Regions from separate parts of the Streptomyces lunaelactis genome, predicted to be linked through region 2. Evidence: riboswitches for the same ligand, from Rfam matches in the RefSeq annotation. Region 2 holds a riboswitch; each other region holds the start of a gene.

Region 1 (10,334 bases), 4.4 Mb from region 2:
CCTGGAGCCGCGCCTTCTCGTCCCTCAGCCGCTCGACCTGCTGCTTGGCCTCGTCCATCCGGCGCTCCTGGTCGGAGATGTCGGAGCGCTGGGAGACGTACTGACGCATCGGGTAGGCGAGCGCGACGACCAGCGAGCAGACCACCAGGGCCAGAAACGCCGCCCGGCCGGTGAGCCGGGAGCGGCGGGCCTGCCTGCGGTTCTGCGAACGGTAGACGCGAGCGGCGGTCTGCTCACCGAGCAGCCGCAGCCTGGTCGAGGTGGAGAACCGGTCCTGGTCCCCTTTGCGTGCCATGGTCTCGCCTCCCCTTTACGCGCGTACGTCCCCGGACACGGTACGGGACCGTGGCCGGGGACGTACGGACGACAGGGCGTCAGGAGCGCGAACGGCCCCTGCCTCCTCTTGTTTCAGTTCGAGCTTATTCAGTTCGAGCGAAACCGCGGGAACGCCGAGCGGCCCGCGTACACCGCCGCGTCGTCGAGGATCTCCTCGATACGCAGCAGCTGGTTGTACTTGGCGACGCGCTCGGAGCGGGCCGGGGCGCCGGTCTTGATCTGGCCGCAGTTGGTGGCGACGGCCAGGTCGGCGATGGTGACGTCCTCGGTCTCACCGGAGCGGTGGGACATCATGCACTTGAAGCCGCTGCGCTGGGCGAGCTCGACGGCGTCGAGGGTCTCGGTCAGCGAACCGATCTGGTTGACCTTGACGAGCAGGGCGTTCGCGGAGCCCTCCTCGATGCCGCGGGCCAGACGCTCGGGGTTGGTGACGAACAGGTCGTCGCCGACGATCTGGACCTTGGCGCCCAGCTTGTCGGTGAGCACCTTCCAGCCGGCCCAGTCGTCCTCGAACAGCGGGTCCTCGATGGAGACCAGCGGGTACGAGGCGACGAGGTCCTCGTAGTACTCGGTCATCTCGGCGGCCGAGCGGGACTTGCCCTCGAACTGGTACGTGCCGTCCTTGTAGAACTCGGACGCGGCGACGTCGAGCGCGAGCGCGATGTCCTGGCCGGGGGCGTAACCGGCCTGCTTGATGGCCTCGAGGATGAGGTCCAGCGCGGCACGGTTCGAGTCGAGGTTCGGCGCGAAGCCGCCCTCGTCGCCGAGGCCGGTGGAGAGCCCCTTCTCCTTCAGGACCTTCTTCAGGGTGTGGTAGACCTCGGCGCCCCAGCGCAGGGCCTCGGAGAAGGACTCGGCGCCGATCGGCGCGATCATGAACTCCTGGATGTCCACGTTGGAGTCGGCGTGCGAGCCGCCGTTCAGGATGTTCATCATCGGAACGGGCAGCAGGTGCGCGTTCGGGCCGCCGAGGTAGCGGAAGAGCGGCAGGTCGGAGGCCTCGGAGGCGGCGTGCGCGACGGCGAGGGAGACGCCGAGGATGGCGTTGGCGCCGAGGGAGGACTTGTCCGGGGTGGCGTCCAGGTCGAACATCGCCTGGTCGATCAGACGCTGCTCGGTGGCGTCGTAACCGACGAGCTCCGGGCCGATCTGCTCGATCACGGCGAGAACGGCCTTCTCGACGCCCTTGCCCTGATAGCGGTTCTGGTCACCGTCACGGAGCTCAAGAGCCTCGAACGCACCGGTGGAGGCGCCGGACGGAACAGCAGCACGGCCCGTGCTGCCGTCGTCGAGGCCAACCTCGACCTCGACCGTGGGGTTGCCTCGGGAGTCCAGGATTTCCCGGGCTACGACGACGTCGATGGACGGCACGAGCATCTCCTTCTGGGATGTGACGCTTGAAGTGCAGGGTCTCTTTGGCCTTGCGCCATGAGCCTATCCGGCGGGCGGGCATCGGCCGGCCGATGCCCGCCCGCTGGGACGAAAAAGGGCCCGAAGACTCGCGACGCCGGACAAACGGCAGGTGAACTACCTGTCGGTAACGCCGAGGAGGGGTGACCGGCAGGCGCGAGCGTGGCCGTGACAGGCAGAACCCCGGCCCGGCGCGTACGGGGGAATGCGCGCCGGACCGGGGTGGCTGTGGGGGACGGGGGTCCGCAGGGTCCGCAGGGTTCGGTGGGCCGCCGGGTCCACCGGAGTCCTGGGGCTCCGGGTCCTCGGGTCCTCGGGTCAGCTCAGGTGGAGCTGCTGGCCCGGGAAGATCACGTCGGCGTCGTCGACGATGTCCTTGTTCAGGTCGAACAGCTTCTGCCAGCCGCCCTTGACCTTCTCGGCCTCGGCGATCTTGCCGAGGGTGTCGCCGGCCTTGACCTTGTACTCGCCGTCGCCCTTCTTGACGTCCTTGGCCTTGGCGGGCTTCGCGGACTTCGCCGGGGCGGCGGGGCGCTCGGAACGGGTGGTGGGAGCCTCGGCGCGCTTCGGGGCGGGCTGCGCCTTCGGCTGCGCGGCGGCGGAGCCGGCGTCGTTCGCGGCGTTGGACAGGCCGACGCCGCAGCTCGGCCAGGCACCCTTGCCCTGGCCGGCCAGGACCTTCTCGGCGACCGCTATCTGCTGGGACTTGGAGGCCTGGTCGGCGCTGGAGGCGTATGCGGTGCCGCCGTACGCGGCCCAGGTGGAGGCCGAGAACTGCAGGCCGCCGTAGTAGCCGTTGCCGGTGTTGATCGACCAGTTGCCGCCGGACTCGCACTGCGCGACCTGGTCCCACTCGGCGGTCGTCGCGGCGGAGGCCGAGGTGGCGCCCATCAGCGGGACGGCGACGGCCGCACCGGTGATACCGGCGAGGGCGGCGATACGGGTGACCTTGGACGGGCGGCGGTGCTTTGCCTTGCTGGAAAACAGCATGGAACTCTCTCCTCACCGACGCCTACGAGGTGAGCTGTCGGGTTCGGGCCAAGTGAGTTGCCCGGCCGCGCGTCCTAGCGCGCGGCTTCACCCCAAGCCGGTCCTTGGCCGTTGCGTACGTCTCTCAACAGCCGGGCCCGGCGCTTACCTTGGGTCCCCCGCTCCTGCCTTCGGCGCTTTCGCGACGACTGCTCCCCCCGACCGACGGCAGGATTCGGCGTGACGGTCAGTGGTGCCCGCGATGGCGAGCGGTTCAGACCGTAGACACAGCGCTCCCCGATGTTCAAAGGCGAACATCGGGGAGAAAACGCCCATCCTGCCCCTTGCGGAACATCCGTTTCCGCAGGTGAGGGGCGGAATGTACGGTTCCGCCGGGCGAGATGCGGCAGTTGGGACAAAGAGACCCTTGTCTCACTTGGACAGACTCGGACATAAGCCCGCGAACCGCCGCCCGCGCCGCGCCCGAACTGCGCCCGGACTGCGGCTACTTCCGGCCGAGATCGAGGCTCTGGCCAGGGAGGACGAGGTCGGGATCGCCGCCGATGGTCTTCTCGTTCGCCTTGTAGAGCGCAGACCAGCCGCCGGGCAGCTTCTGCTCGTCGACGATGGACCACAGGCTGTCACCGGCGCGGACCGTGTAGTCGCCGGGCGCCGCGTCCGCGTTGCCGGCCTGACCGGCTTCGCCTGTCTCGTCCGTACTGCCCGCTCCGTCGCGCGCCGCACCGTCACCTCGCGAGGCGTGGCGGCCGGCTTCGCGCTCGTTGTCCGTATTGCCGGGTTCAGTCGTATTGCCGGGTTCGGCCGTCTCGACGGGGGTGCCGCGGTGCTTGCCGTTGCCGCTGTCGGCATTCGCGTCGGCACCGGCCTCGGTGGAGTCCGGAGTGGCCGTGGCGGGCTTCGAGGCCTTCGCCGTCCTGGACGGCTCGGCGGAGGGCGGCGTCGTGGGCGCGGCCGGCTCGGTGGGGGCGCCCTGCCCCGGTGTCGGCATGGCGCCCGGGTCGACGCCGGTCGCGGCGCCGTCGTTCGTCAGCCCGGCGAGGGCCGCGCAACCGGCCCACGCCCCGGGACCCTGTGCGTCGAGGGCCTTCTGCGCGACGGCTATCTGCTGGGAGCGGCTGGCGAGGTCGGCGCTGGGCGCGTACGCCGTGCCGCCGAAGTCCTGCCAGGTCTCCGGCGAGAACTGCAGGCCGCCGTAGTATCCGTTGCCGAGGTCGGCGCTCCACATGCCGCCGCTCTCGCACTCCGCGACGCGGTCCCAAGTGGCGGCGTCGGCGGCGGAGGCCGACCCCGCGCCGAGCAGTGGAATGGCGATGGCCGATCCCGTCACCCCTGCCGCGACGACGATGGCCGGAGCCTGGCGGGGTCGGCGGTGCCGTCCGTTCCCGGAGCGCATGCGGTTGCCTTTCGCGTGACTACAGACGTGACTGCAGACGTGATTACGGACCTGACTCACGTAACCGACGTGACTGGTGGGACGACGGTGAACGTAGCCGTATTCACACGCAAGTCACAAGTCGATACAGCGGAGATAACGTGAAAGTCACAGTCCTGAAAGCTCGTCAGATCCGTCCGGGTGTGCCGCAGTCGACCTCCCGGGGGGACCCCCAGACCCCCAAGCAACGGGCAGAGTACGCAATCCACGCATGATGAGCCCCCCACGCCACCGCAAATCGGCCGGATCTCCCGCAAGCCGCAGGTCGGGCATCCTGCGGAGCAGGGTCGCGAGGGCCGTCTGGCCCTCCAGCCGGGCGAGCGGCGCCCCGAGGCAGTAGTGGATGCCGTGCCCGTACCCGAGGTGCTGGTTGTCGCGCCGGGTGAGGTCCAGGGTGTCCGGGTCCGCGAACCGCTCGGGGTCGCGGTCCGCCGCCGCGAGTACGACGAGTACGGGATCGCCCGCCGCGATGTCCTGCCCGCCGAGGCTGAGCGGCTCGGTGGCGAACCGCCAGGTCGCGAGCTCCACCGGTCCGTCGTACCGCAGCAACTCCTCGACACCGGTGGCCAGCAGCTCACTCTCCCCCGCGGCGAGGGAGGCCTGGAGCCGCTCCCGCTGACCGGGGTTTCGCAGCAGCGCGTACACCCCGTTGCCGATGAGATTGACCGTCGTCTCGAAGCCCGCGAAGAGAAGGATGAAGGCCATCGCCGCGGCCTCGTTCTCCGTCAGATGCTCGCCGTGGTCGCTGGCACGGATGAGTCCCGAGATGAGGTCGTCGCCCGGATCCTCCCGCTTACGGTGGATCAGCTCGGCGAGATAGCCGCGCATCTTCTTCACGGAACGCGCGACACCGCCACGCGGCCCGCCACCGTGCCGGATCATCATCCCGGCCCAGTCGCGGAAGTCGTCCTGGTCCTCGCGCGGGACGCCGAGCATGTCGCAGATGGCGTAGATGGGGAGCGGGAACGCGAACTCATGAATCAGGTCCGCCTCCCCTTTCTCTGCGAAGCCGTCGATGAGGCGGTCCGTCAACTCCTGCACGCGCGGCGCGAATTCGGCGACGACGCGCGGGGTGAACGCCTTCGACACCAGCCGCCGCAGCCGGGTGTGGTCCGGCGGATCGATGTTCAGCAGATGCGTCATCAGCTCGGCCTTGCGCTCGCCGGGGATCCCCGTCTTCCCCTTGGCGTGCGCGGGCTCGGCATGATGCACCGGGTTCTTGGACAGCCGCTGGTCGGCGAGCGCCTGCTTGGCATCGCCGTACCGCGTCACCAGCCAGGCCTCGACCCCGCTGGGCAGCCGCGTCCTGTGTACGGGGGCGTGCTCACGCAGCCAGGCGTACGCCGGGTAGGGGTCGGTGGCGAACTCCCAGGTGAACAGCTCGGGCTGAGCGCTCACGCCTGCCCCTCGGTGGCGCGGATCGCGTCCCGGTAGGCACGGGCGGCGGCGCGCAGGGCGGCCTCCGGGTCGGTGCCGGCCGCCTCGGCGCGGGCAGCGAGGGCGAGCAGTTCGTAGCCGATGCCCTCACCGGCGGGGAGCGGGACGTCGAGGCCGGCGCTACGGACCCGGCTCGCGAGCTTGGCGGCGAGTGCGAGGCCGGGCTGGCCCAGCGGGACGCCGTCCGTCACCGAGTCCCGCTGCTTCTCGATCGCCTTCGTACGGAGCCAGTGCGCCTTCACGTCCTCCGGCGTCTCGGCGCTCTCGTCGCCGAAGACATGCGGGTGGCGGTGGATCAGCTTCTCGACGATCGTGGCGGCGACATCGTCGACGGAGAAGGGGGCGTCCTCGTCCTCCTCGGCGATGCGCGCGTGGAAGACGACCTGGAGGAGTACGTCCCCGAGCTCCTCGCGGAGCTCGTCGCGGTCGCCGTCCTCGATCGCCTCGACGAGTTCGTACGCCTCCTCGATGCCGTACTTGGCGAGGCCCTTGTGCGTCTGCTGCGAGGACCAGGGGCACTCGGCGCGGATCCGGTCCATGACCTGGACGAGGTCGAGGAGGCGCGCGCCGGGCAGATCGTACGAGCCGGGCAGCAGCTCCAGATCCGGCATCTGCACCCGCCCCGACCCGGCCAGCCGGGCGAGCCCGTCGGTCAGCGCCTGGTCGCCCTCGCCGGAGGGGAGGACGACGACGGTGCGGCCTCCGGCGCAGGCGTCGACCAGCTCCCGGGCGGTACCGGCCGTGATGTCCACGATCTCCACGCCGATCCCGGCCTCGCGCAGATACGGCAGCTGCGGGTGGGCGTCGTCGGCGCACAGCACCTGGTCGGCGGCGTGCAGCGTCTGCCACGCGGGCCAGGACAGCAGACCCGGCGCAACGCGGTGGCTGGCGGTGAGCAGGACGATTCGGCCGGGTGCGGGTGCTTCGGTGGTCACCCGTCGAACCTACCCCGCGCTGTTACGCACCCGGCTCGACGGGCTCCGGCTCCTTGGTGACCTGGGTGATCCAGGGTGCCTTGTAGCTGCCGAGCTCGAGCTTCTGGTCGTCCCAGGTGCCGTAGCGGGGGTTGACGTCGATGTTGAGCGACTTGGCTGCGGCGGTGAAAGCCTTGTTCAGCGTGGCCTGGCCCTCGGGGGTGTTGGTGGCACCGAGGGATGCGGCGAGCTTGTTGACCAGGATGTCGCGGCGTACGGCATCGTTGAGCTGGGCGGGAGCGACACCGCGCTGCTGCAGATACATGGCGGCGAGCTGCTCTTGACCACCGGACTGCTGCTCGAGGACGGCCAGACCGTCCTGGATCTCCTTGCGGCTGACCTTGACGTCGGCGTCGTCGGCGGCCCGCTGGACGACCTGGCCGACGATGAGGTCGTACAGCTTGGCGCGGCTGAGCTGCCCACTGTCCTTGATGAGCTGGGCGGACTGGGGGGAGCTCGCCTGGGCGGTGCGCACGTCCTTCACCTTCGCCTGGACGGTGGACACCTCGATCCGCTCCCCACCGACGACGGCGGCCGCGCCTGGGTGGGCCTCATTGCCGCAGGCGGCGAGGAGGGGCGCGGCGACGAGAAGCGCGGCGGAGACGGTGAGCGCGGTGCGACGACGGCGGTGCAAAGGAGCCTCCCGGCGTGATTGTGCCAACGAAAGGTGTGGCGCGCAGTGCCTCGTCAAGGGGTGGTGGTCGGGCGACGGGCGGGCGCACAAGACCCTGCGGTGATCGATGGTAGGCAGTCTCAGTGGTGTGGGCCACTGATTCGGCCAACGATTCGTCCAGAGCGTCCAGGTGTCACACCTGAGGGACCCGCTCCGCCTTCTCGAGCGCCGGGACCGGCTCCGGACGCAGCATGATCGTCCGGGAGACGACAAAGGTGACCGGGATGGCAGCGGCCGCCGCGATCAGCGGGGCGTAGCGGCTGCCGAAGTGCGCCACGTCCACCAGCAGATAGACGCCGCTGGTGGTGACGATGAAGTTCGCGGCGTTGGTGAGCGGGAACAGCAGGAACTTCCGCCAGGTCGGGCGGGTCCGGTAGGTGAAGTACGAGGTCAGGAAGAAGGACCCGACCATGCTCAGCGCGAAGGCGACGACATGCGCCGCCACGTAGGGCAACCAGGTCAGCAGGGCCAGGTACAGGCCGTAGTACGTCCCGGTGTTCACCACCCCCACCAGGGCGAATCTGACCATCTGGACCTGGACCGTCATCGTCTTACGAGCTCCCCGTCGCGTGTCTGCCGCTCTCCTTCCTGCTGGTGCGGAAGGCCGGCGTTGGTGGCCTTCACCAGGAAGTGCGGTCGCCGCTTCACCTCGTAGTAGATACGGCCGACGTACTCGCCGACCACCCCCAGCATCAGCATCTGCACACCGGCGAGTGCGGTGACCACCACGAGCAGAGTGACATACCCGGGGGTGTCCACGCCGTTCACCAGGGCGACACCGACAATCCAGGCGGCATACGCCATGGCGAGGGTGACCAGCAGAAGTCCGAGATATACGGCCGCGCGCAGCGGCTTGTTGTTGAAGGAGAGCAGCCCGTCCAGGCCGTAGTTGAGCAGTTTGCCGAAACTCCATTTGGAGCGGCCCTGCTCACGCAGCGCATTCTCGTACTCGAAGGTCGTGGTGCGGAATCCGACCCAGGCGAAGAGGCCCTTGGAGAAGCGGTTGTACTCGGTGAGCTCGAGGATCGCGTTCACGGTGCGGCGCGACAGCAGCCGGAAGTCGCCCACACCGTCGACGAGTTGCACGTCGACGAGGCGGTTGATCAGCCAGTAGTAGGCGCGGGCCATGACCGTGCGGGTGACCCGGTCGCCCTTGCGGGTGCGCCGGGCGATGACCTGGTCGAAGCCCTCGTCGTGCAGCTGAAGCATGCGCCGCACCAGCTCCGGCGGGTGCTGGAGGTCGGCGTCCATGATGACGACGGCGTCACCGCCCGCATGCTGGAGGCCCGCGAGCATCGCCGCTTCCTTGCCGAAATTGCGGCTGAAGGAAACATAGCGGGTACGAGGGTCGGCCTCGGCGATCTCCTCGAGGAGAGGGAGCGTCCGGTCCTGGCTTCCGTCGTCCACATAGACCAGCTCGAATTCCTGCCCGAGCAGGGAGAGTTCTGCGGTCACGTGTTCATGGAAGCGGCCGATGATCTCCTCTTCGTTGAAGCACGGAACAACTATCGAGATCAGCACGGAAGAACAACATCCCACGCGAATGTCAGGTACGGATTCCCTGCATGACGCGTAGGCGACTATTCCGTGAACTGGGCTTCCTGCGGGACGTTTTCACGATCGGCGCTGGCATATTCGAGGAATCATGTCGACTCTGCAATCCGTGCGCGGCCGTGCGGCCGCCCTCGCCGCGCTGATCACCGTGGGTGCCGTGTGCGCCGGTGACGCCGTCGCCCGCAGCTTCCCCTTCGGACCGCACACCCGCAGCGTGAACGACCTCGGCAATCAGTTTGTGCCGTTTCACGCACACCTGTGGGATCTGCTGCATGGGCGCGCGGACGGCGGAGTGCTGCTCAACTGGCAGTCCGGGTACGGAACCAGCTTTCTGCCCGACCTCGGAACGTATCTGACCAGTCCGTACTCGATGCTGGTCGCACTCTTCCCGAGGGATCGGATCGATCTCGCGGTCTATGTGGTCACCCTCCTGAAGATGGCGACGGCGGCGGCCGCCATGGCCTGGCTGCTGCTCACGCTGCGCAAGGACAAGGAGGGCCGCTGGTGGATGGCCGCGGTGCTCGGCGGCTCGTACGCGCTGTGCGGCTGGTCCGTGGTCGAGGCCTCGTACAACCCGATGTGGATGGACGGCCTGGTCGCCTTCCCGGTGCTGTGCCTGGCCGGCGAGTGGGCGCGCACGGCGAGGCGGCCGGTGCTCGGGCCGCTGCTGGTCGCCGTGGCGTGGATCGCGAACTTCTACACCGCGTACATGGCGACCATCGGGGCGGCGCTGGTGCTCGTGGTCCAGCTGCTGCTGGCGGAGCAGAGTGCACGCGACCGGATCCGGGTGCTGCTGCGGGCCGCCAGGACCGTGCTGCTCGGCATCGCGCTGGCCGGGCCCGTACTGATCCCGGTCTTCCTCGGTTCCAAGCACGCCTACCCGGGCTGGACGAAGGAGTTCGCCCCGGCCGGCTGGGCCGATGTGTTCGCGCGCACGCTGCCGGCGACGTACAGCTTCTTCACTCCCGCGGTCTTCATCGGCGGCGGCGCGCTGCTGCTGGCCGCCGCGCTCGCCTTCAACGGAGCGGTACCGAGGCGTGAGCGCTTCGTGTGGACGGGCCTCGCGGTGGCGACCCTGCTGTCGCTCCAGTGGGCTCCGACGCATCTGGTGTGGCATGTCTTCGCCACCCCCAACGGCAGCCCGTACCGGCAGACCTTCGTCTTCGCCGGAATTGTGGTGATCGCCGCCTGGACCGGCATCTCCTACGAGTGGCCCGGGTGGCGCGCTCTGCTCGGCGGCGGCGCCGTGGTGGCCCTGATCGCCCTCACCGCCTCCACCAGTGAACTGGTCACCACGTGGACGTTCCCGCTGTTCGCGGCCGGGCTCGCCGCGGTGGCCGGCGGTCTGCTGCTGGCCCGGCGCGGCAGGTTCGCCGTGCTCGCCGCGGTGCTGCTCAGCGGCGCGCTGATCGGGCAGGCCGCGGCGACCATCGCGTACGCCGACCGGCAGAAGCTCGGCAGGCTGGACGACTATCCGCCCTGGGGCGAGGCGCACGACGAGCGGGCGGCGGCCGTGGCGAAGGCGGAC
Region 2 (10,334 bases):
ACGAGGAGGTTCTCCTGGTGCCGCGGTGGGTGGACGCGGGACGTGTCACCTTCAAGTACGGCCTCGGTGCGGACTTCATCGGTACGCTGCAGACGCTCCACCAGCTGGGCCTGGACCGCACCGATCCGGTGCCGGTGCCCGCGGCGGACGGATCGGGCACGGTCCACGTCTCTCCGCGGGACGTGGTCGCCGCCTGCCTGCCCAACCCGGCAGCCCTGGGGGAGCGCATGCACGGCAAGACGTGCGCGGGCACCTGGGTCAAGGGCACCAAGGACGGCCGCCCGCGCGAGGTCTACCTGTACCACGTGGTCGACAACCAGTGGTCCATGCGCGAGTACGGCTGCCAGGCCGTCGTATGGCAGACCGCGATCAACCCGGTCGTGGCCCTGGAACTGATCGCCGCCGGCACCTGGTCCGGCAGCGGCGTCCTCGGTCCCGAGGCACTCCCCGCCCGGCCTTTCCTGGACCTGTTGACCGAGTACGGTTCACCCTGGGGCATGCGCGAGCAGTGACAGCCCAACGCCGGTGCTGTGTGCGTCAATAGGTCTGGACCAACTCGGCGTACCGGCGCCGGCTGGCGCCGTCTCGCAGGTGAAGTGGGGCCCGCGCCCCCGAATTGGCGCTACTGTTCTGATCCGTATCATCTCCGCGACGGCGTGATCCCTTCCGCCGTCCGCAAGAGCCCGTCGACGCCCGCCCGGCGCACGGAGTTTCAGCGAGTTTCCGCTTCGACTGAGCAGAACCATCCTGGTTTCCGTATCCCTCTGCGTTGTGCTGTGTCTTCCGCCGGAGCGGGCGAGAGTACGGCCCGACTCGGCCGAGGGGCATGAAGCCCACGGTGTGCGACGGCAATCAAGAGGGGCGGACTGATGAGGTACAGACAGAGACACAAGCGGTCCAGACTGATCGGCATGACTGTCGCCGGGGTGACAGCGATGGCCGTGGGGGGCGGGGCTCTCCTGATGACGGACAACGACGCCTCGGCCGCCCGGGGTTCCACGAAGGCCGCAGGCTGGCAGGCGCCGATGACCATCAACTGTCCGGACGTCGCGGTCCGTCTGTCGAGTGTGCCGGAGCAGGCGCGGCCGGCCGTGGACGGTGAACTCGCGCAGCTGGACAGCCAGGTCGCGGATGCCTATCGGCAACTCGCCACCGGCGGCGCTCAAGCCGACCAGAAGTGGGTACGCACGCGCGTACTGGATCCGCTGTCCTCCCAGCGCCGCGGCACTCTGGACCGCATCGCCGCCGAGATCGAGCGGGTCTCGAGCCGGCCCCAGGGGATGGACTCGCTGGCGTCCTGCACGGTCAAGAAGGACGATGTGGCCCCCGCTTCCGCGGCCGGTTCCGGATCTGACGCTCCGAGCGCCCCTGCTGCCAGTGCCTCCGCGCCGGCCGCGGGCGGTCAGGGGCAGACGGGTCCCCGAAGGTCGGACTTCGTGGACATCCGCAAGGTGCGGCCCAATGTCGCCGAGCCCCGCGTACGGAGCAACGCCTCCCGTGGCACCTTCAAGTCGCGCTGCGGTCGCAACGAGAACAAGCACTTCAACCCCGACAACGTCATCGTCGCCCCCGGTGTGAGCAACGGCGCCCACCACATGCACGACTACGTCGGCAACCTCGAGACCGATGCCTTCTCCACCAATGACGACCTGGCCACCGCCAATACGACGTGCACCAACGGCGACCGCTCCACGCACTATTGGCCGGTGCTGCGACTGCGCAACGGGAAGATCGAGGCCGACGCCAATCTTCCCGGCGGCGGACAGGACGGCAACGTCGGACGCATTCTCCAGCCCGCTTCCGTGCAACTCACCTTCCGCGGCAGTCCCGTCGGCAAAGTCACGGCGATGCCCACATTCCTGCGCATCATCACCGGCGACGCCAAGGCGTTCACCAATGGAACAGCCAATGCCAACGCATCCTGGAGCTGCACCGGCTTCGAGAACCGACAGCTCAAGGACAAATACCCGCTGTGCCCGCGCGGCAGCAACGTGGTGCGTACGTTCAATTTCCAGAGCTGCTGGGACGGCCAGAACACCGACAGCGCGAACCACCGCACGCATGTGACCTTCGCGCGCCCCAACGGCGCGTGCCCGAAGGGATTCCGGGCCATTCCTCAACTGGTCCAGCGGATCACGTACAAGATCGCGCCCGGCTCCGTGTTCGCCGTCGACAGCTTCCCTGAGCAGTTGCACAAGCCGGTGACGGACCATGGCGACTTCATCAACGTGATGTCCGCGTCGCTGATGAGGAAAGCGGTGAGCTGCATCAACAACGGCCGTAGGTGCGGCTGACGTCCGGATCCGGCGCGGCGGATGCCACGCCGCCCGCCCGTTTCCTCTCGTCGACGATGGGGACCCCGCTCTTGTGCACTCAGGCGTTCACCGCGTGGGCGCAGGCCCAGGAGCAGGGTCCCGGCGGCCGAGAGTCTGGGGCGGCCGGTCGATAAACGGACAGAGGCGGCATAAGCCTCCATATTTGCCTACAGCGGCGAATAGTGGTGCGAACCGCGGGGCGTTTCGCGGTCCGCCAGGGCGACTCGCTGCGCGACCTTGGTCGAGAAAGCGTTCCGGCAGTGACGTTTCGCCCGAAAAGTTACTGCGTGGGCAGTTGCTCTGATATTTCGCATGATGCCTGAATTGGTAGTACTCGCGCGAAATATCTTTCTCTCGCGCCCTGCCGCACGGCACACCGTTCCGCATTGCCTCCAGTGAAATGGGTCACGTCTATGGCGATTTGTGGACAGCGCCGATGAGCCCAGTCCCGTTCCACAGAAAGAAAGTTGAGTTTCCCGCTCGGGATGGATCAAGGGATATTCTCGCGGCGGATCCTCCTCGCGGAATGCCCTATTGAATTCAGGGCTTGTTCCCTCCGGTGCATCTCGCTTACGGTCACGGCAATCCGGATGGACCGCCGAATCCTGCCGCCATCCGGAAACCGAACCGACCCACTCACGTACGGCAGGAGCGGGGGACCCAGGTAAGCCGCCGATCCGGAATCCGGAACGGCTTGGGGTGAAGTCGCATTCATACTGCGGCCGGGCATCTCCAGCCCGAACCCGACAGCTCACCTCGCAGGCGACGGAGAGGAATTCGTCATGCCCGCAAAGGGTAAGCACCGTCGCCCCAAGTCCAGCTCACTCACCCGGGGTCTCGCCGTCGTGGGCACGGGTGGCGCCGCACTCGTCCTTCCGGTGATCGGCGCGACCGCTGCCGGCGCGGCGCAGGCGCAGCCCGTTGCTGTCGAGAAGGCCGTGGCACCGGCCATCGCGGCGGCCGCGCCGGCCCCCGCGAAGAAGGCGGGCCCCACGACCTATTCGGTCGTCGCGGGGGACTCCCTTTCCAAGATCGCGGACCAGCTCGCCGTGAGCGGCGGCTGGAAGAAGCTGTACCAGGACAACCGGAAGGCTGTCGGTGACGACCCGCGGCTGATTCATCCCGGACTCGAGCTGACCGTCGGTAAGAAGGCCAAGGCGCCCTCCGCCAAGGCGCCCTCCGCCAAGGCGTCCGCGTCCAAGGCATCCTCCTCCCAGCGGGCCGACCGTTCCGAGCGGACGTCCACCCTGTCCACCAAGAAGGCCGCCGTCGTCTCCAAGCCCGCGGCCTACTCCAATGACCTCGACGGCTGGATCAAGGAGTCGCTGGACGTCATGGCCCGGCACGGCATACCGGGCAGCTACGACGGCATCCACCGAAACGTCATGCGCGAGTCCGCGGGCAACCCGCTGGCCATCAACAACTGGGACTCCAACGCCGCCGCCGGAACGCCGTCCAAGGGGCTCCTGCAGGTCATCCAGCCGACCTTCCTGGCCTACCACGTGCCCGGCACGGCGATGGACAGCTTTGATCCGGTCGCCAACATCACCGCCGCGTGCAACTACGCCGCCGACAAGTACGGCTCGATCGACAACGTCAACGGACCTTACTGACGTTCTGGGTCCCGGCGGCTCGGGCCGCCGGGATCCCCGTGAAGCGCCCCGAGATGTGCAGGTCGGCCCCGATCCCGGCTGCTGCCGCCCGCAGCTCGGGCAGGCGCGGCCTGCTGCGACGTGCTCGCCGACGTCGATCTGCGGCCCGGCCTGGCCCGTACCACCGCACCGACTCTTTAGCCGAAAGGTTCAAACGCAACAGATCGCGCTCGCCGCACGGACCGGGCCGACGTGACGGCGCTCCACGAGCGTGACCTTCAGGTCACGGAGGGGCTGCATGGCGACGGGCCGAAGATCGCCGCCCGAGCCCTTACTCCGGTCGTGTTCCGCATTCGCATCGCATTCGTGATCGGTGCGGCGCATGATGGTGGGCATGGCGAAGCCGACCATCCTGACCGTCGACGACGATCCGGGAGTCTCCCGAGCCATCGCCCGCGACCTCCGGCGCCGGTACGGCGACCGGTATCGCGTGCTCCGCGCGCCCTCGGGTGCAGAGGCCCTGGAGGCATTGCGGGAGGTCAAGCTGCGCGGCGAGCCGCTCGCCGTGATGATCGCCGACTACCGCATGCCGACGATGAACGGCGTGCAGTTTCTGGAAGCGGCCATGGACCTCTTCCCCCTGGCCAGACGGGTGCTTCTGACGGCGTACGCCGACACGGGCGCGGCCATAGACGCGATCAACATCGTCGATCTCGATCATTACCTGCTCAAGCCGTGGAGTCCGCCGGAGGAGAACCTCTACCCGGTGCTGGACGCGCTGCTGGAGCTGTGGGCGGCGGCGCCCGACCTGGCGGTGGGGGAGACACGGATCGTCGGCCACCGCTGGTCGGCGCCGTCCTTCGCCGTACGGGAATTCCTCGCCCGCAATCTCGTGCCCTACCGCTGGGTCGCCGCGGACGAACCCGAAGGGCGGCGGCTCCTGGACGCGGCCGGTCTCAGCGCCGACGACGTGCCGCTGGTGATCACGGCCGACGGCAAGACCCTGCAGGCGCCGAGCGAGGCCGAGCTCGCCGCCGAAGTGGGACTGAGCACCACCCCGGCCGCCGACTTCTACGACGTCGTCGTCATCGGCGCGGGCCCCGCAGGGCTCGGCGCCGCCGTCTACGCGGCGTCCGAGGGGCTGCGAACGGTGCTGGTGGAGCGGAGCGCGACCGGCGGGCAGGCCGGCCAGAGCAGCCGTATCGAGAACTACCTGGGTTTCCCCGACGGAGTGTCCGGGGCGCAGCTGACGGACCGGGCACGTCGGCAGGCCACCCGCTTCGGCGCCGAGATCCTCAGCGCGCGGGAAGTGGTGTCACTGGAAGCGGCAGGGGCGGGCCGGGTGCTGCGGTTCAGCGACGGGACCTCGATCGGGGCGCACACCGTCGTCCTGGCGACGGGGGTGTCGTACCGGCGGCTGGAGGGGGCGGGCCTCGACGAGTTCACCGGAGCCGGAGTCTTCTACGGCTCGGCGTCCTTCGAAGCAGCCAACTGCACGGGGGAGGACGTGTACATCGTCGGCGGCGCCAACTCCGCCGGCCAGGCCGCCGTCTACTTCTCCCGCTATGCCAACCGCGTCCATCTCCTGGTCCGCGGAGCCGACTTGGCCAGGTCGATGTCGCACTACCTGGTCCAGCAGATCGACGGCATCGCCAACATTCACGTCCACCCGCACACCGAGGTGGCGGGCGGCGAGGGCGACAGGCACCTGCAGCGACTGACCCTGCGCGACAACCGCACGGGCGACGTGAGAACGACCGATGCCTCGTGGCTGTTCGTCTTCATCGGCGCCGAACCGCCCACTGGGTGGCTGGACGGCGTCGTCCGCCGTGACGAACGGGGCTTCGTGCTCACCGGTCCCGACCTGCTGTCCGAGGGAGCGCGCCCCGCTGGATGGCCGCTGTCACGGGACCCCTACCACCTCGAAACCAGTGTGCCCGGTGTTTTCGCCGCCGGCGACGTACGGGCCGAATCGGTCAAACGGGTCGCATCCGCGGTCGGGGAAGGCGCCATGGCCGTCTCCCTGGTGCACCGCTACATGGAGGCGCAATGAATGCCCCGAGCCCGCGCGACAAGCTGACCCCGGCCGAACTGCAGACCCTGTTCCTCTTCGAGGCCCTCGACGACAAACAGCTGGCGTGGCTCGCCGAGCGCGGCAGCGTCGAGGTGCGGCCGGGCGGAGCGCCCGTCTACTCCCAGGGCGAGGCCGCCACCTGCTTCTTCGTACTTCTCAGCGGTACGGTCGCCATGGTCCGCCATCTCCACGGCGACGACATCGAGCTCGGCCGCACCGAGCAGGTAGGTGTCTACAGCGGAGCCACGCAGGCCTACCTCGGGGACCGGGTGGACCAGGTCTACCCCAACACGCTGCGAGCCATCACCGACGTCGAACTCTTCGTGCTGCCCGCCGAAGAGTTCGCCCACGCGGTACGCACCTGGTTCCCCATGGCGCTGCATCTGCTCGAAGGCCTGTTCTTCGGCACCCGTGCCAGCAACACCATCATCGGCGAACGCGAACGACTGGAGGCCCTCGGCTCCCTCACCGCCGGGCTCACCCACGAGCTCAACAACCCCGCGGCCGCGGCCGTACGCGCCACCGACACCCTGCGCGACCGGGTCACCAAGATGCGCCACAAGCTCGCCCTCATCGCCGACGGCCGGGTGGACGGCACCCGTCTGCACCACCTGGTCGAGATGCAGGACGCGGCCGTCCAACGCGCCTCCAACGCCCCCAAGCTGTCGGCGATCGAAGCCTCCGACGCCGAGGACGAGGTCACCGACTGGCTCGAGGACCACGAGATCGACCGGGCCTGGGACATCGCCCCCGTCCTGGTCGCCGGCGGCATCGACCCCGCATGGCTGTCCGAGGCGACCGACAGCCTGGGCGACGAGAACCGGCAGGCGGCGGTGGGGTGGCTGACGTACACCATCGACACCGAGCTGTTGATGGGGGAGATCGAGGACGCCGTCAACCGCATCTCCGGCCTCGTCGATGCGGCACGCCAGTACTCCCAGCTCGACCGCGCCGCCCAGCAGCCCGTCGACATCCACGAACTCCTCGACGCCACGCTGGTGATGCTGCAGGCCAAGATCCCCTCGGGCGTGCGCGTGGTGAAGGAGTACGACCGCGGTCTGCCGCCCATCCCGGCGTACGGTGCGGAGCTCAACCAGGTCTGGACGAACCTCATCGACAACGCCCTCGGCGCGATGAACGGCAGCGGCACGCTCACGATCGCCACCTGGCGCGATGCCGACCGCCTCTTCGTCGAGGTCCGCGACACCGGCCCCGGCATCCCGGCCGACATTCGCCCGCGGATCTTCGAGCCCTTCTTCACCACGAAGCCGGTCGGTGAGGGTACCGGGCTCGGCCTCGACATCTCCTACCGCATCGTGGTCAACAAGCACCACGGCGATATCAGAGTGGACTCGCAGCCGGGCAGCACGAGGTTCCGCGTCTGCCTGCCGATCACGCCGGATTCGCACGACGAGGAACCGTCGCCCGCCACTGCCGAGAACTCCTGAAACCGGACGCTCAGTCGGTCCTGGCGCGGGCTCCGTGCCGTGTCCTGCCGCTCGCCACGGGGCGATTCGCGTGCCGCTTCAGGTACTCGGCCTCCAGTTCCGTCATGCGGATGCTGTGCGCCACGAGTGCGTTCTGTGAACCGTGCAGCAACGTGTCGTGCCGCGTGCGGTGAATGGTCTCGAGCTCCCGCATCAACTGCTGGTCGTCGAGATCGGCCGGCTCCACGCCTCGGTGGCCGGCCCCGGCGTCGCTCATCGGGGAATTCCTTCCAGCAGATTCGTGAACTCATCCACAACGACCATGATGCGCCCTCTTCCGGAACCTGTCGTGGCCGTGGGCGTGCCGGCACTTCGGAGGCCCGTGGGAGGTGCCGTCAGTCGAGGGACAGCCCGGTGCATACGGAGGGCGTCGACCGACTCGGCGAGCAGCTCGTACTCGGTCACCTCGTCGTGGACCGTGTAGCGGATGAGCCGGCCGCCGGCCAGCTGTTCAGCGATCCTGTTCTGACACGCGTTGTCGTCGCGCCAGGCGCGCAGCAGGCCCGGCACATCGGGGACGTGCGCACCTATCGGGCAGAGTGCTTCGGCCGGGAAGTGCGGACTGTCGGGCGTGGGATCGAGCCTCTCGGCGATCCACGTGGCGCGGTCGCGCAGCCACCACATCGCGAGCGGCAGAGTGGGCGCACGATAGGTCCCCAGAGGTACGCCGATCCGCCGGCCTCCAGCCACTCCGTACGCGGTGACGTGACACAGGAATTCGTCATGCACGGCTGCTCTCCTTGCACCGTTTTCGTCGCGAGGCGGCCGCTGCCGCCCTTTCGTTGCATCGATGTGGCGCGCGTGCTGTGAAGCGGTTCCCGGGAGAGCGATTTGTTCAATCTTGGATGGCCCCAGTCTATGAGTATCCGCTTCTTCTGATTCATGTCACCACAAGGTTCCGGGCAGATGTGACGCATATTCAGGAGGGTTACTGGCCGAAAATATCCGCACCGTTGAGGATGAACCCGGCCCGGTTCACCGGTACCGGAGCCACGCGGGCGGTACATAGTGGTTCCGGGACACTTTCACTCGCCGGGTTGGCCCAGGACCGAGGATCGGTGCATGAACAGCCAAGACTTGCTGGCAGATGGGTTCGAGCGCATTCGGGAGGCGGTACACGGCGCGGTCGAGGGGCTCTCGCCGGAGGATGTGAACGCACGGCTGGACGCGGACGCGAATTCGATCGCCTGGCTCGTGTGGCATCTGACGCGTATCCAGGACGACCATGTGGCCGATGCGGCCGACGTGGAGCAGGTGTGGTTCTCCCAGGACTGGGCGGCCCGTTTCGAGTTGCCCTTCCCCAAGGAGGCGACGGGGTACGGCCACTCCAGCAAGCAGGTCGCCGCGGTACGGGTCCAGTCGGCCGAACTCCTGCTCGGCTACTACGACGCCGTCCACGAGCAGACCGTGCGGTTCGTCCGCGGGCTCGACGACGCGGCGCTGGACGGCGTTGTGGACGCGTCCTGGTCCCCGCCGGTCACCCTGGGCGTCCGGCTGATCAGCGTCCTGGCCGACGACCTGCAGCACGCCGGCCAGGCGGCATTCGTCCGAGGATCGCTGGAGCGCCGCTGAGAAGCCCGGCGCCGAGGCCACGTCCTGTCCCTGCCGTTGGGGTGGATGCCGGGCGGCCGATGGCGTGGTGCACGCCAGGTGTCGGGTGATGGTCCCTAAGGTCGGCGGCTGACGGACCGCCGCCGGCGCGGCATGTGACCACCGCCGCTCGGTGACGGCCCATCACGTCAAAGGCGCTCCCTTGCCTCCTCGATGTACTGCGCCGGGGGCGCCGGCCGTCTCTGCCGGCCGGTACGGCATCGGGCCGGCCGACCAGAACAGGTGGGTGTCTCATGGGCCGCTCTCAAGCGCCCGATTCCGTCGAGTCGTGCACGCGGGAAACGTCCGAACCGTCCGGTCCGGGACGCCGGTTGTGGCGGAACCGGCTGGCCGCGGCAGCGGGAGTCGTGATGCTGTGCGCGGCCGGACTCGTGCCCGTCGGGCCGACGGCCGCGGCCGCCGTACCCACCCGCGGCGGCGCACCGCTGTACATCTCCGATTACAGCAACAACCGAGTGGTGAAGCTCCCCGCCGGCGGCGGTCCGCAGATCACCGTCCCCGCGACCGGTCTGGTCCGCCCGACCGGGATGGCGCTCGACGCCGCCGGCGACCTGTACATCTCCGACACGGGCAACAACCAGGTGGTGAAGCTGCCCGCCGGCGGCGGCCCGCAGACCGTCGTCCCCACCACCGGCCTGCTCCGCCCGCTCGGGCTGGTGATCAGCGCCGGCGGTGACCTGTACGTCGCCGACTCCTTCAACGACCGGGTGGTGAAGCTGCCCGCGGACGGTGGCCCGCAGACCATCGTCCCCACCACCGGCCTGCTTCACCCGTGGGGACTCGCACTCGACCGCGTCGGTGACCTCTACATCTCCGACTTCGTGAACGACCGGGTGGTGAAGGTGCCCGCGGACGGCAGTGGGCAGACCACGGTTCCTGCCGGCGGCCTCTCCCAGCCCGCCGGGCTTGCCCTCGACCGAGCGGGCGACCTGTACATCTCCGACACCGGCAACAACCGGGTGGTGAAGGTGCCCGCGGACGGGAGCGGGCAGACCACCGTTCCCACCAACGGCCTGAACGACCCGCTCGGGCTGGCGCTCGACGCCGCCGGCAACCTCTATATCGCCGACAACTACAACAACCGCGTCGTGAAGGTGGCCGCCGACGGCGGCGGGCAGACCACCCTCCCCGCCAACGGCCTGAACGGTCCGACCGGGCTGGCGATCCGTCCGGCCCGCCCCGGCTGGTGACGATCGGGACGCGATGACGGACGGTGACGGCGCCCCGTGACCGTCACCGCGCCGGTCGTCAGGCG
Region 3 (10,334 bases), 3.9 Mb from region 2:
CCGTACCCGGACCGACAGGACCCGCCAGCTCCTGCTTCCCTCCTCGATGGTGACCGGCTTGGGCGCACTGGCCGGGAGCGGCAGGGATGACGCGGGCTGCGGGCCTCCCGAGACGGTGCCCTGCGGGCCGGTCAGCCGGATGCCGACATCCAGGGCCGAGGCGTACAACTGCCGCTCACGGGCCTGCTCGACAGCGGCCGGCCGGTCGGCGGCGGTGACCCGCAGCAGTCGGCGGGCATCGGCGGCGGCCAGCGTCGCGCGCTCCCGCAGATGGGTGTCCTGTTCCGCGTGCAGGTCACGGGCGACCAGCTGGAGCAGCAGCCATCCGGCCGCCAGTACCAGTACCGGCACGGTGATACCGACGGCGAGTGCGATGCGGGTTGAGAGTTTCACGTGCTCGGGCTCCCATCGCGGTCGCGGCCCGCATCGCGGCCCTCGCCCCCGCCGCGGCTGCGGTCCTCGTCGCGGTCGCCGCCCTCGTAACGCAGAACGAAGCCAACTCCCCGTACGGTGTGGATGATCCGTGCCCGCCCGCCGCTCTCCAGCTTGCGCCGCAGATAGCTGACGAAGGTGTCGACGGCATCGGTGCGCACCTCGAAGTCGTACCCCCAGACCCGGTCGAGCAGCTGGTCCCTGGTGAGCACGATCCCCGCATTGCGCGCGAGGACCTCGAGCAGCTCGAACTCCCGCCGGGTCAGCGGCAGCAGCTCGTCGCCGAGCCGTGCTTCCCGGGCCGCCGGGTCCAGCACCAGCGGGCCGATGCGGACCACGTCCGTGTCCCTGGGCGGTCGCCGGCGCAGCAGCGCCTCGAGCCGCAGCACCAGCTCCTGCAACGCGAACGGTTTGACCAGGTAGTCGTCGCCACCTGCCTGCAGTCCGGCGATCCGGTCCGCCGTCTCATCCAGCGCGGACAGCATCAGCACGGGCACGTCGTTGCCGTCGTCGCGCAGCGTCCGGCACACCTGGATGCCGTCCAGGTCCGGCATGGAAATGTCCAGTACGACGACATCGGTCGGCTGCTGCCGTACGTGGGCCAGGGCGGGCCGTCCCCCCTCGGCCAGGGCCACCGCAAAGCCGGCCAGCCGCAGTCCTCGCTCCAGCGAACGCCGGATCGCCGAGTCGTCGTCGACCACCAGGACCCGGCCCCGGCCGGTACCACCGTCCATTCGTGCCCCTCCCTCCCTGATGCCACGCCGCCGATCGGTCCCGGCGCATGCGTCCCCGAGTGGTCCCGACGCCCGCTCCCCCGGAGTGGTTCCAAGGCGTGGTTCCGAGGAGTGGTTCCGAAAGAATCTTCCGCGACGTGTCGAGAATCCGTCATCGGCCGCGACGTCCCCTGTGAGAGTTGCCCACAAGGGGCGGCGACGCATCCGAGGGAGCGAATCATGAAGTATCTGGTGATGATCCAGGGCACGCAGGCCGACTACGAAGCGATGCGCGGCGAGGCGTCCGCCAACGCCCCGGCCTGGAGCGAGAAGGATCTGCAGGCGATGTTCGCCTTCATGGGCGCGGTCAACAACGACCTGTCCGAGTCCGGTGAGCTCGTGGACGGGAACGGTCTTGCCGAGCCCGCCCAGACCCGGTTCGTCGGTGCCGGCAAGGACGGACGGCCCGTGATCACGGACGGTCCGTACAGCGAGACCAAGGAGCTCCTCGCCGGGTACTGGGTGCTCGACTGCGAGAGCCTGGACCGGGTGACCGAGATCGCCGCGCGCGTCGCGCTGTGCCCGGTTCCCGAAGGGACCCCGGACTACCCGGTGATCATCCGGCCCATTCTGGACAGCGGAGGCGATGTGTGAGACGTCCGACCGGCGTCGAGGACCTGCTGCGCTCCCACGCGCCGCAGGTCCTCGGTGCGCTGGTGCGCCGGTACGGGCACTTCGATCTGGCCGAGGACTCCGTACAGGAAGCACTGCTCGCGGCCGCGCAGCAGTGGCCGGAGCAGGGTCTGCCGGACAATCCGCGCGGGTGGCTGATCAAGGTCGCGTCCCGGCGGCTCACGGAGGCGCTGCGCAGCGACGAGGCGCGGCGGAGGCGGGAGGAGACCGTCGCACAGCTCACGCCTCGCGACGCCTTCACGGCGCCCGCACCCGGTGAGAGCCGCGCCCCGTCCGAGGACGACACCCTCACCCTGCTCTTTCTGTGCTGTCACCCCGAGCTGACCGCCGCCGCGCAGATCGCTCTCACCCTGCGGGCCGTCGGGGGTCTGACCACGGCCGAGATCGCCCGCGCGCACCTGGTCCCCGAGGCGACCATGGCGCAGCGCATCAGCAGGGCCAAGCAGAAGGTCAAGGGCGTGCCCTTCCGGCAGCCGGTGACCGAGGACCGTGACCAGCGGCTCGCGGCCGTGCTCCAGGTGCTCTACCTGATCTTCAACGAGGGCTATACGGCGACCTCCGGCCGCGATCTGCACCGCGCCGACCTCGCCCGCGAGGCGATCCGGCTGACCCGGGCCGTACGCCGGCTGCTGCCCACGGAGGGCGCGGTGACCGGGCTGCTGGCGCTGATGCTGCTCACCGATGCCCGCAGCGCCGCCCGCACAGGACCGCACGGCGAACTGATCCCGCTCGACGAGCAGGACCGCGGCCGCTGGGACCCCCAGGCGATCACGGAGGGCTCCGCCCTGGTGGAGGAGGCGCTGTCGCAGGGGCCGGCCGGGGCCTACCAGCTGCAGGCGGCGATCGCGGCGCTGCACGACGAGGCGGCTCGCGCCGATGACACCGACTGGCCGCAGATTCTCGCCCTGTACGACATCCTCGTACGCCGTGCCCCCGAGCCGATGGCCGAACTCGGCCGGGCCGTGGCCGTCGCCATGGTGCACGGTCCTGAGGCCGGGCTGGCCGAAGTCGCCAAGCTGGAGGACCGGTTGGCGGGCCACCACCGGCTCGACGCGGTACGCGCGCATCTGCTGGAGAAGGCGGGGGACACCGAAGGCGCGCGAGCCGCGTACCGGCTGGCGGCGCAGCGCACTCTCAGCGTCCCCGAGACGCGCTATCTGCAGATGCGCGCGGCCCGGCTGCTGCCCTGAGCCGGGACCCCCGATTCGGCGCTTGACCTTTACGCAACGTCAAGATTTAACGTGAAGCGCATGGAGTGGTCGATCCAGGAGATTGCCCGGCGGGCCGGGACGACGAGCCGCACGCTGCGGCACTACGGCGAGCTGGGGCTGCTCGAGCCCAGCCGCGTGGGCAGCAACGGCTACCGCTACTACGACCAGGACGCGCTCGTACGGCTGCAGCGCATTCTGCTGCTGCGGGAGCTCGGGCTCCCACTGCCCGCGATCGCCGAGGTGCTCGAGGGCCAGCGGGACACCGCTGCCGCGCTCAGGACGCATCTGGCGCTGCTGGAGCAGGAACGGGTACGCATCGGGCGGCAGATCGCCTCGGTGCGGACCACTCTCCACAAGACCGAGGAAGGGGAGGAGCTCATGGCCGAGGAAGTACTCGACGGCTTCGATCACACGCAGTACGAGCGGGAGGTAACCGAGCGCTGGGGCCGGGAGGCGTACGAGAAGGGCGACCGCTGGTGGCGCTCGCTCAGCGCGCGGCAGAAGCGGGAGTTCCAGGAGCAGCAGGTCGCCATCGCCCAGGACTTCGCGCAGGCGCTGAAGGACGGGAAGGCGGCCGGCAGCGACGAGGTACAGGCGATCACGCGGCGGCAGTACGAGTGGCTGTCGATCACGGTCACGCCGACCAGGTCGTACTTCACCGGGCTCGGCGAGATGTACGTCGCGGACCCCCGCTTCACCGTCAACTACGACCGGCACGGTGAGGGGACCGCTGCCTTCGTCCGGGACGCGATGAAGGTGTACGGGGAGCGGCACCTCACGGACGGGTGACGGCCCCGCGGGCGGACCCGGCCGTTCCCGGCAGTGAGCTGCCTGCCTCGGGCCCCCTTCGCAGGGTGGAGTTGATCTTGCTCCGGATGGCGTAAGGTTGCATTCAACGGCGCGGGGTGGAGCAGCTCGGTAGCTCGCTGGGCTCATAACCCAGAGGTCGCAGGTTCAAATCCTGTCCCCGCTACTGAAGACACTGGCCCGGCACTCGATCAGAGTGCCGGGCCAGTGTCGTACCCGGCCCGGCGAGATCGGCCGGACAGGACCTGAGGCCCCATGAGGTCGTCGCCCGGTTGGCCGACGGTGAGTCGCCGCCCGGCGCGGCTGCGGCCAGCCTGGGAAGAGCGCGGTACCGTCCGCGGCTGTGGGTGGACCAGGCAGGAGATCACTGGTGGTGCACCGAGAGCAGGACGGCGGCGGCAACGCCAATCGCCTTGTCCGCGTCCTGCCCATGATGATGATCATCGGCGGTGTTGTCTTCGATCTCGCGACGCCGGCCGGGTTCACCGCCTCGCCGCTCCTCGCGGCCGCACCGTTGATCGCCGCACCGTTCTTCTCCCTGCTCAACACCGTGCTGACCGGCGTCGCGGCAATCGCCGCCGCGGTCGGTCTTGAGCTTTACAACCGCACCCTGGGCAATGTCACCTCCAGCACGGAGGTGGGCACCGTCGTCACCGTCGCCGGGCTCGCGGTGCTCATCAACCGGGTCGTACGGCTCGGTGGGGAGCGGCTGGCCTCCGCCCGCGTCATCGCCGAGACCGCGCAGCGGGCCGTGCTGCCCACTCCCGCGGACCGGATCGGCGGGCTGCAGGTCGCCGCGCGGTACGAGGCGGCGCAGGCGGACGCGTTCATCGGCGGTGACCTCTTCGCCGTACAGGACACTCCGTACGGCGTACGCCTCATCGTGGGCGACGTCCGGGGCAAGGGCATGGAGGCGGTCGAGTCGGTGGCCATCGTCATCGGGGCGTTCCGGGAGGCCGCCGAGCAGGAGAGCTCGCTCGAAGGGGTCGCCGGGCGCCTGGAGCGGGCGCTGGCGCGCGAGGGCGAGCGGCGGGCAGGTCTGGAATCCGTCGAGGGGTTCACCACCGCCGTACTCGGCGAGATCCCGCGCGCCCGCAGTGTGGTGCGGCTGGTGAACCGCGGGCATCCGGAGCCGCTGGTGCTGTACGCCGACGGGGGCCTGGACAGCCTGCGGCCGGCCAAGGCCGCGCTGCCCCTGGGGATGGGTCTGGGGGAGTGGCCGGACCGGGCGGGGGAGTATCCGCTGCCCGCCGGGGCCACGCTGCTCCTGTACACGGACGGTGTGTCCGAGGCGCGCGACCGCCGCGGCGTCTTCTACGACCCGGGCGAACGGCTCGCCGGGCGGCTCTTTCCGGGGCCCGAGGAACTGCTGGACGCGATCGTCGACGACGTACGCAGGCATACGGGCGGCGGCTCCACCGACGACATGGCGCTGCTGGCGGTCAGCCGCCCCGCCGAGGGGCAGCCGGACCGCCGCAGGACCGTACCCGTGGTGAAGGGCGAGGAGAGCGAGTGAGCGGTCGGGTCAGCCGCTGAATGCTCGGCCGTGCGGGCCGGTGAAGGCCACCGCGCGCTCGTCGGCGGGCCGCTCCCTCATCCGCCTGATCAACCGGACAGAATCTGGTCGCGCACCGTGTGTAATCGAAGGACACCCCTCCGCATAACATTTGATGCACCGTCAGAAGTGTGAAGTGACCTGAGGGGCGATCAAGTCGTCCGGCTCCGCCTGCATGTGTCCCGGTAAGTCCCGGCCGATGTTGTTAATGATCAGTCGGAACAGCTTGGAATCCGGCCCTGGTGTCTATTAACGTTCGATAACGCAGCGCGGTCGTCCCAGTCGTCGCAAGAGACGGCACCGTGCGCACGCGCCGAATTCCGCAAGGGAACCGGGGAACCACCAATTGGGGTGAATCGGGCACCTTTTGCCGCTTTTTTCGCGGTTGAAGCGCCCGTAGGAGACCTTCCTGCTCCGAACCCGTCAGCTAACCCGGTAGGCGAGAAGGAAGGAAAGGAGTACGCCTCCGTGGCGTCCAACAACCCTGCCCCAGTAGCCCCTCTGCATTCTGACTACTTCGGTGACGAGGTGGCGGAGCGGGCATGGGAGGAATGGAACCCCACCGAGGACTCCGTCCGTCCGGTGCGCGGTCGGCACCGTGTGATGAAGCAGCGCGGCGGACTCGCCCGCAGCTCCACTGTGCTGGGCGTCGGTGTGATCGCGGCGGTCGGCGCGGGTGGCATGGCCACCGCGCAGGACAAGCCACCGGTCTCCATATCGCTTCCCGACTCGATCGCGGACAACCTGCCCGACGCCAAGTCCCTGCCGGGCGTCGGCTCCTTGATGTCCGACGACTCCTCCGACGAGGAGCCGGGGAACGCCTCGCCGCTCACGGCGATGTCCCTGGCCTCGGACACCGGTTCCGGCGGGACCGGCGTGGACCAGGAGGCCGGCGCGGGGGAGGCCCTGCGCGCCCGGATCCTCCAGCAGGCCGAGCAGCAGCAGTCCGAGGCGGCCGCCGAGGAGAAGGCCGCGGCGGAGAAGCTCGCCGCCGACCAGGCCGCGGCGGAGGCGAAGAGGCAGCAGACGGCGGCGGAGGCGAAGGCCGAGGCCGCGAAGCAGGCGGCCGAGGCGGCGGCGGAGGCCAAGGCGGAGGCCGAGCGGCTCGCGCAGCTGGCGAAGAGCTACGCGCTCCCCACCTCCTCGTACACGATCACCTCCACCTTCGGCCAGTCCGGCTCCCTGTGGGCCTCGGGCCAGCACACCGGCCTGGACTTCGCCGCCCCGACGGGCACGCCCCTCAAGGCGGTGCACACGGGCACCGTCACGGCGGCGGGCTGGTCGGGTTCGTACGGCTACCGCACGGTCCTGGAGCTCGAGGACGGTACGGAGGTCTGGTACGCCCACCAGTCGTCGATCTCGGTCAGCGTCGGGCAGAAGGTGACGACGGGCGAGACGATCGGCCGCGTCGGCGCGACGGGCAATGTCACGGGCGCGCACCTGCACCTCGAGGTCCACACATCGGGCGGCACGGGCATCGACCCGATGACCTGGCTGCGGGACAAGGGCCTCACGGTCTGAGCTCTTCTCGGTTCTTCTTACGGCGCCCCTCGCACCGAACGGTGCGAGGGGCGCCGCGCGTTGCCGCCCGGCCTGACCAAAACGAAAGACCCTAGCTGCGGTACGGGTTGTAGCCGCCGTAGTCGCGGTGCGGCGGCGGCACCGGCACCCGGCCCGTCGCCCGTGCCGCGTACGTCAGCGCGGGCGCGGCCACCTCCTTGCGCTGCCACAGATGGTGCAGCAGCTCCTGCTCGCGCTCCACGAAGTCCGGGCCCGCCGCGCCGCGGTGGGCCCGGTGGCGCAGAAAGGCCAGGGACGTCGCAAACGTCTCGTACTCCGACACGGCGTGCGCCGCGGCCGGGCCGTGCATCCGCCGGGCGACGTCGCGCGCCATCGTGCGTGCCCGCATCGAGGACAGCGCGCGCGGCTCGGCGGCCGTCAGCCAGCCGGCCGCGGCGTACGCGGGCAGCTCGGCGGATATCGTGCGCAGCTCGCGCTGCCTGGTCCAGATCGTCAGCCAGGTCAGCAGTCCGAAGACGGGGACCATGAACGCCCCGTACACGCCGTAGAAGCCGAAGGGGCCCAAGAGCGACGCCGAGCCGTTCCACAGGGCGTGCATGCCCATCGCGAGGGCGAGGCCGAGCAGGGGCAGGGCGACCCGGCGGATCTTCTGGCGCTGTGTGGCGAGTGCCGCGATCCCGAAGCCGATGCCGGTGAGCACGGTGAACAGCGGATGCGCGAACGGCGACATCACGACCCGTACGAAGAAGGTCGCCGCGGTCACCGAGGCGAGCCCCGATGCGCCTATCTCCTGGTCCTCACCGAAGGCGGTGCCCAGGTAGAGGATGTTCTCGGTGAAGGCGAAGCCGGTCGCGGTGAAGCCCGCCACGACCACACCGTCGACGATCCCGGTGAAGTCCCGTCTGCGGAAGAGGAAGATGAGCAGCACCGCGGCGGCCTTCGCGCTCTCCTCGACGATCGGGGCTATCACCGTCGCGCCGAGGGTGTCCGCGCTCGCCGGGTCCGCGGTGGCGGTGGCTATCCAGCGGGTCGCGAAGGAGTTCGCGATGATCGCGACGAGGGCGGCGGCGAAGGCGCCCCAGGCGAAGGCGAAGAGCAGATTCCGCCAGGGTCCCGGCTCGACCCGGTCCAGCCAGCGGAAGGCCGCCGCGAGCAGCGGGACGGGCAGGGTCGCGAGGGCGAGGCCGACCAGGAAGCCCTGGGTGCCGGTCTGTTCGCGTACGAGCGCGAGGATCACCAGGCCGGAGAGGGCGAGGAGGGTGATCAGCGCCCCGGCCCGTACGGCCTTGCTCTGCCAGAGCCGGGAGACGCGGCGGGGCTTGTAGCGCCACCGGGAACGCTCCGGCACGGCGTCGAACAGCGGCTGCCGCTCGAACGCCGGGACCGCCGGATGCGGTGGGGGGTGCTGCGGGGGCGACTCGGACACCTATTGACCCTAACGAGGGCCACTGACAACTGGCGATGGGGCCCGGGGCACTACCGAGGGTTACGCCTCCGGGAGCGCCGGGCCGGCAGGATGGCCGGACACGGTCCAAGCGGTGTCCCCGGGGCCGCTCAGCGGCGGCGGAACAGCAGGTCCCGCACCTTGTGCCCCTTGTCCAGGCCCTGCCCCTCGAAGCGGGTCAGGGGCCGGAATCCGGGGCGGGGGGCGTAGCCGCCGTCGTCCCGGGTGTTCTCGAAGTCCGGGTGCGCGGACAGCACCTCGAGCATCTGCTCGGCGTACGGCTCCCAGTCGGTCGCGCAGTGGACGACGGCGCCTGGCTTCAGGCGCTGCGCCGCGAGGGTGAGGAACTCGGGCTGGATCAGCCGCCGCTTGTGGTGGCGCTTCTTGGGCCAGGGGTCGGGGAAGTAGACGCGCAGCCCGTCGAGGGAGCGGGGCGCGAGCATCTCCCGGAGCAGGATGATCGCGTCGCCGTTGGCGACCCGGATGTTGGACAGTCCGTTCCGCTCCGCGAGACCGAGCAGATTGCCCTGGCCGGGGGTGTGCACGTCGACGGCGAGAACCCCGGTGCCGGGGTCCTCGGCGGCCATCTGCGCGGTGGCCTCGCCCATCCCGAACCCGATCTCCAGGACGACGGGGAGCCCGCCGAACATCTCGTCGAGACCGAGGACGCGGTGCCCGTCGATGTCCATGCCCCAGACGGGCCACAGCCGCTCCAGCGCATCGCCCTGCCCGGCGGTCACCCGGCTGCGACGCGGCTGAAAGCTACGGATCCGCCGCTCATGATGCGACCCGGCAGGATCAGCGACGGGCCCCCCGGGAAAGCGGGGCTCGCTCTTGGCCCGAATGGGGGACTGGGGGGCTTGGCCGGTGGTGGGGTTTCGAAGCTCAGACACAGTGGCTGAATTCTACGGTCTCGCCGGTGCGGGAGCTTGTGGCTGGTGCACGGGTGCGACAGATCACCCGGCCAGGCCCCGTGCCACGCGCCCCTCCGCCAGTGCCGTCAGTGCCCTCCGCGCGACCTCCCTGCCGATCGGCAGGGACGCCGTCGCCGCCGGCGAAGGCGCGTTGAGGACATGCACCGTCCGCGGTGCCTCGCGGATCAGGAAATCGTCCGCCAGCGTCCCGTCCCGCAGCACCGCCTGCGCCCGCACCCCCGCCGCCGCCGGGCGCAGATCGTCCTCCGTCACCGCCGGCAGCAGCCTGCGCACCGCCGTCGCGAACGCGCGCCTCGACAGGGAGCGGTGCAGCTCTCCCGCCCCGTACCGCCAGTGCCTGCGCGCTATCCGCCACGTGCCGGGCCAGCCGAGCGTCTCCGCCAGCTCCCGGGGCCGTACCGCCGACCAGCTGTAGCCCTCGCGGGCCAGCGCCGGGACCGCGTTCGGGCCGACGTGGACGCCGCCGTCGATGCCACGCGTCAGATGCACGCCCAGGAACGGGAACGCGGGGTCCGGCACCGGATAGACCAGTGCGCGCACGAGATCGGGGCGGGCCAGCTCGTAGTACTCGCCCCGGAAGGGGAGGATCCGCATCCCCGGGTCGTCGCCCGCCAGCCTCGCTACGTGGTCGCAGTGCAGCCCCGCGCAGTTCACCAGCACCCGTGCCCGGATCACCGTCCCTGATGCCGTACGCACCGCGACACCCCAGCTCCGGCGGTCGACGGCGGTGACCTCCTCGTCGTACCGGATCTCCGCGCCGGACGCGGCCCCGAGCTGCGCCGCCACCGCCCCGAAGTCGCACACCCCGGTCGTCCCGACGTGGATCGCCGCGAGCCCGCGCACCTCCGGCTCGTACTCCGAGATCTGCGCCGGGCCCAGCTCCCGCACCGGAATGCCGTTCTCCCGGCCGCGCTGGACCAGGGCGTGCAGCCGCGGCAGCTCGTCCCGGCCGGTCGCGACGATCAGCTTCCCGCTGACCTTGTGATCGATGCCGTACTCCGCGCAGAACTTGACCATCTCGGC

What was found. A riboswitch is a leader RNA that binds a small molecule or an ion and turns the genes downstream of it on or off. The one in region 2 is predicted to bind cyclic di-AMP.
Region 1: another riboswitch for cyclic di-AMP. It lies ahead of SLUN_RS15990 (LysM peptidoglycan-binding domain-containing protein); the one in region 2 lies ahead of SLUN_RS36585 (LysM peptidoglycan-binding domain-containing protein).
Region 3: another riboswitch for cyclic di-AMP. It lies ahead of SLUN_RS18740 (M23 family metallopeptidase); the one in region 2 lies ahead of SLUN_RS36585 (LysM peptidoglycan-binding domain-containing protein).

The regions. Positions count from the first base shown of each region.
Region 1 is NZ_CP026304.1:3,549,509-3,559,842, forward strand. It holds gene SLUN_RS15980 (FtsB family cell division protein) at 1-295, opposite strand, end outside; gene eno (phosphopyruvate hydratase) at 424-1,707, opposite strand; gene SLUN_RS15990 (LysM peptidoglycan-binding domain-containing protein) at 2,065-2,736, opposite strand; cyclic di-AMP (ydaO/yuaA leader) riboswitch at 2,741-2,922, opposite strand; gene SLUN_RS15995 (LysM peptidoglycan-binding domain-containing protein) at 3,221-4,129, opposite strand; gene SLUN_RS16000 (cytochrome P450 family protein) at 4,277-5,566, opposite strand; gene SLUN_RS16005 (nucleoside triphosphate pyrophosphohydrolase) at 5,563-6,540, opposite strand; gene SLUN_RS16010 (SurA N-terminal domain-containing protein) at 6,563-7,213, opposite strand; gene SLUN_RS16015 (GtrA family protein) at 7,386-7,799, opposite strand; gene SLUN_RS16020 (glycosyltransferase family 2 protein) at 7,796-8,773, opposite strand; gene SLUN_RS16025 (YfhO family protein) at 8,898-10,334, shown strand, end outside.
Region 2 is NZ_CP026304.1:7,997,654-8,007,987, forward strand. It holds gene SLUN_RS36575 (saccharopine dehydrogenase family protein) at 1-512, shown strand, start outside; gene SLUN_RS36580 (DUF1996 domain-containing protein) at 912-2,294, shown strand; cyclic di-AMP (ydaO/yuaA leader) riboswitch at 2,935-3,093, shown strand; gene SLUN_RS36585 (LysM peptidoglycan-binding domain-containing protein) at 3,098-3,928, shown strand; gene SLUN_RS36590 (hypothetical protein) at 4,118-4,303, opposite strand; gene SLUN_RS36595 (NAD(P)/FAD-dependent oxidoreductase) at 4,302-5,960, shown strand; gene SLUN_RS42155 (ATP-binding protein) at 5,957-7,429, shown strand; gene SLUN_RS36605 (DUF6158 family protein) at 7,440-7,685, opposite strand; partial or broken gene SLUN_RS36610 (hypothetical protein) at 7,796-8,197, opposite strand; gene SLUN_RS36615 (mycothiol transferase) at 8,531-9,040, shown strand; gene SLUN_RS36620 (NHL repeat-containing protein) at 9,313-10,269, shown strand; gene SLUN_RS36625 (type III PLP-dependent enzyme) at 10,328-10,334, opposite strand, start outside.
Region 3 is NZ_CP026304.1:4,117,886-4,128,219, reverse strand. It holds gene SLUN_RS18775 (sensor histidine kinase) at 1-393, opposite strand, end outside; gene SLUN_RS18770 (response regulator transcription factor) at 390-1,166, opposite strand; gene SLUN_RS18765 (YciI family protein) at 1,386-1,799, shown strand; gene SLUN_RS18760 (RNA polymerase sigma factor) at 1,796-3,028, shown strand; gene SLUN_RS18755 (MerR family transcriptional regulator) at 3,089-3,838, shown strand; tRNA gene SLUN_RS18750 (tRNA-Met) at 3,949-4,022, shown strand; gene SLUN_RS18745 (PP2C family protein-serine/threonine phosphatase) at 4,287-5,372, shown strand; cyclic di-AMP (ydaO/yuaA leader) riboswitch at 5,713-5,868, shown strand; gene SLUN_RS18740 (M23 family metallopeptidase) at 5,880-6,932, shown strand; gene SLUN_RS18735 (PrsW family intramembrane metalloprotease) at 7,024-8,358, opposite strand; gene trmB (tRNA (guanosine(46)-N7)-methyltransferase TrmB) at 8,487-9,269, opposite strand; gene lhgD (L-2-hydroxyglutarate dehydrogenase) at 9,333-10,334, opposite strand, start outside.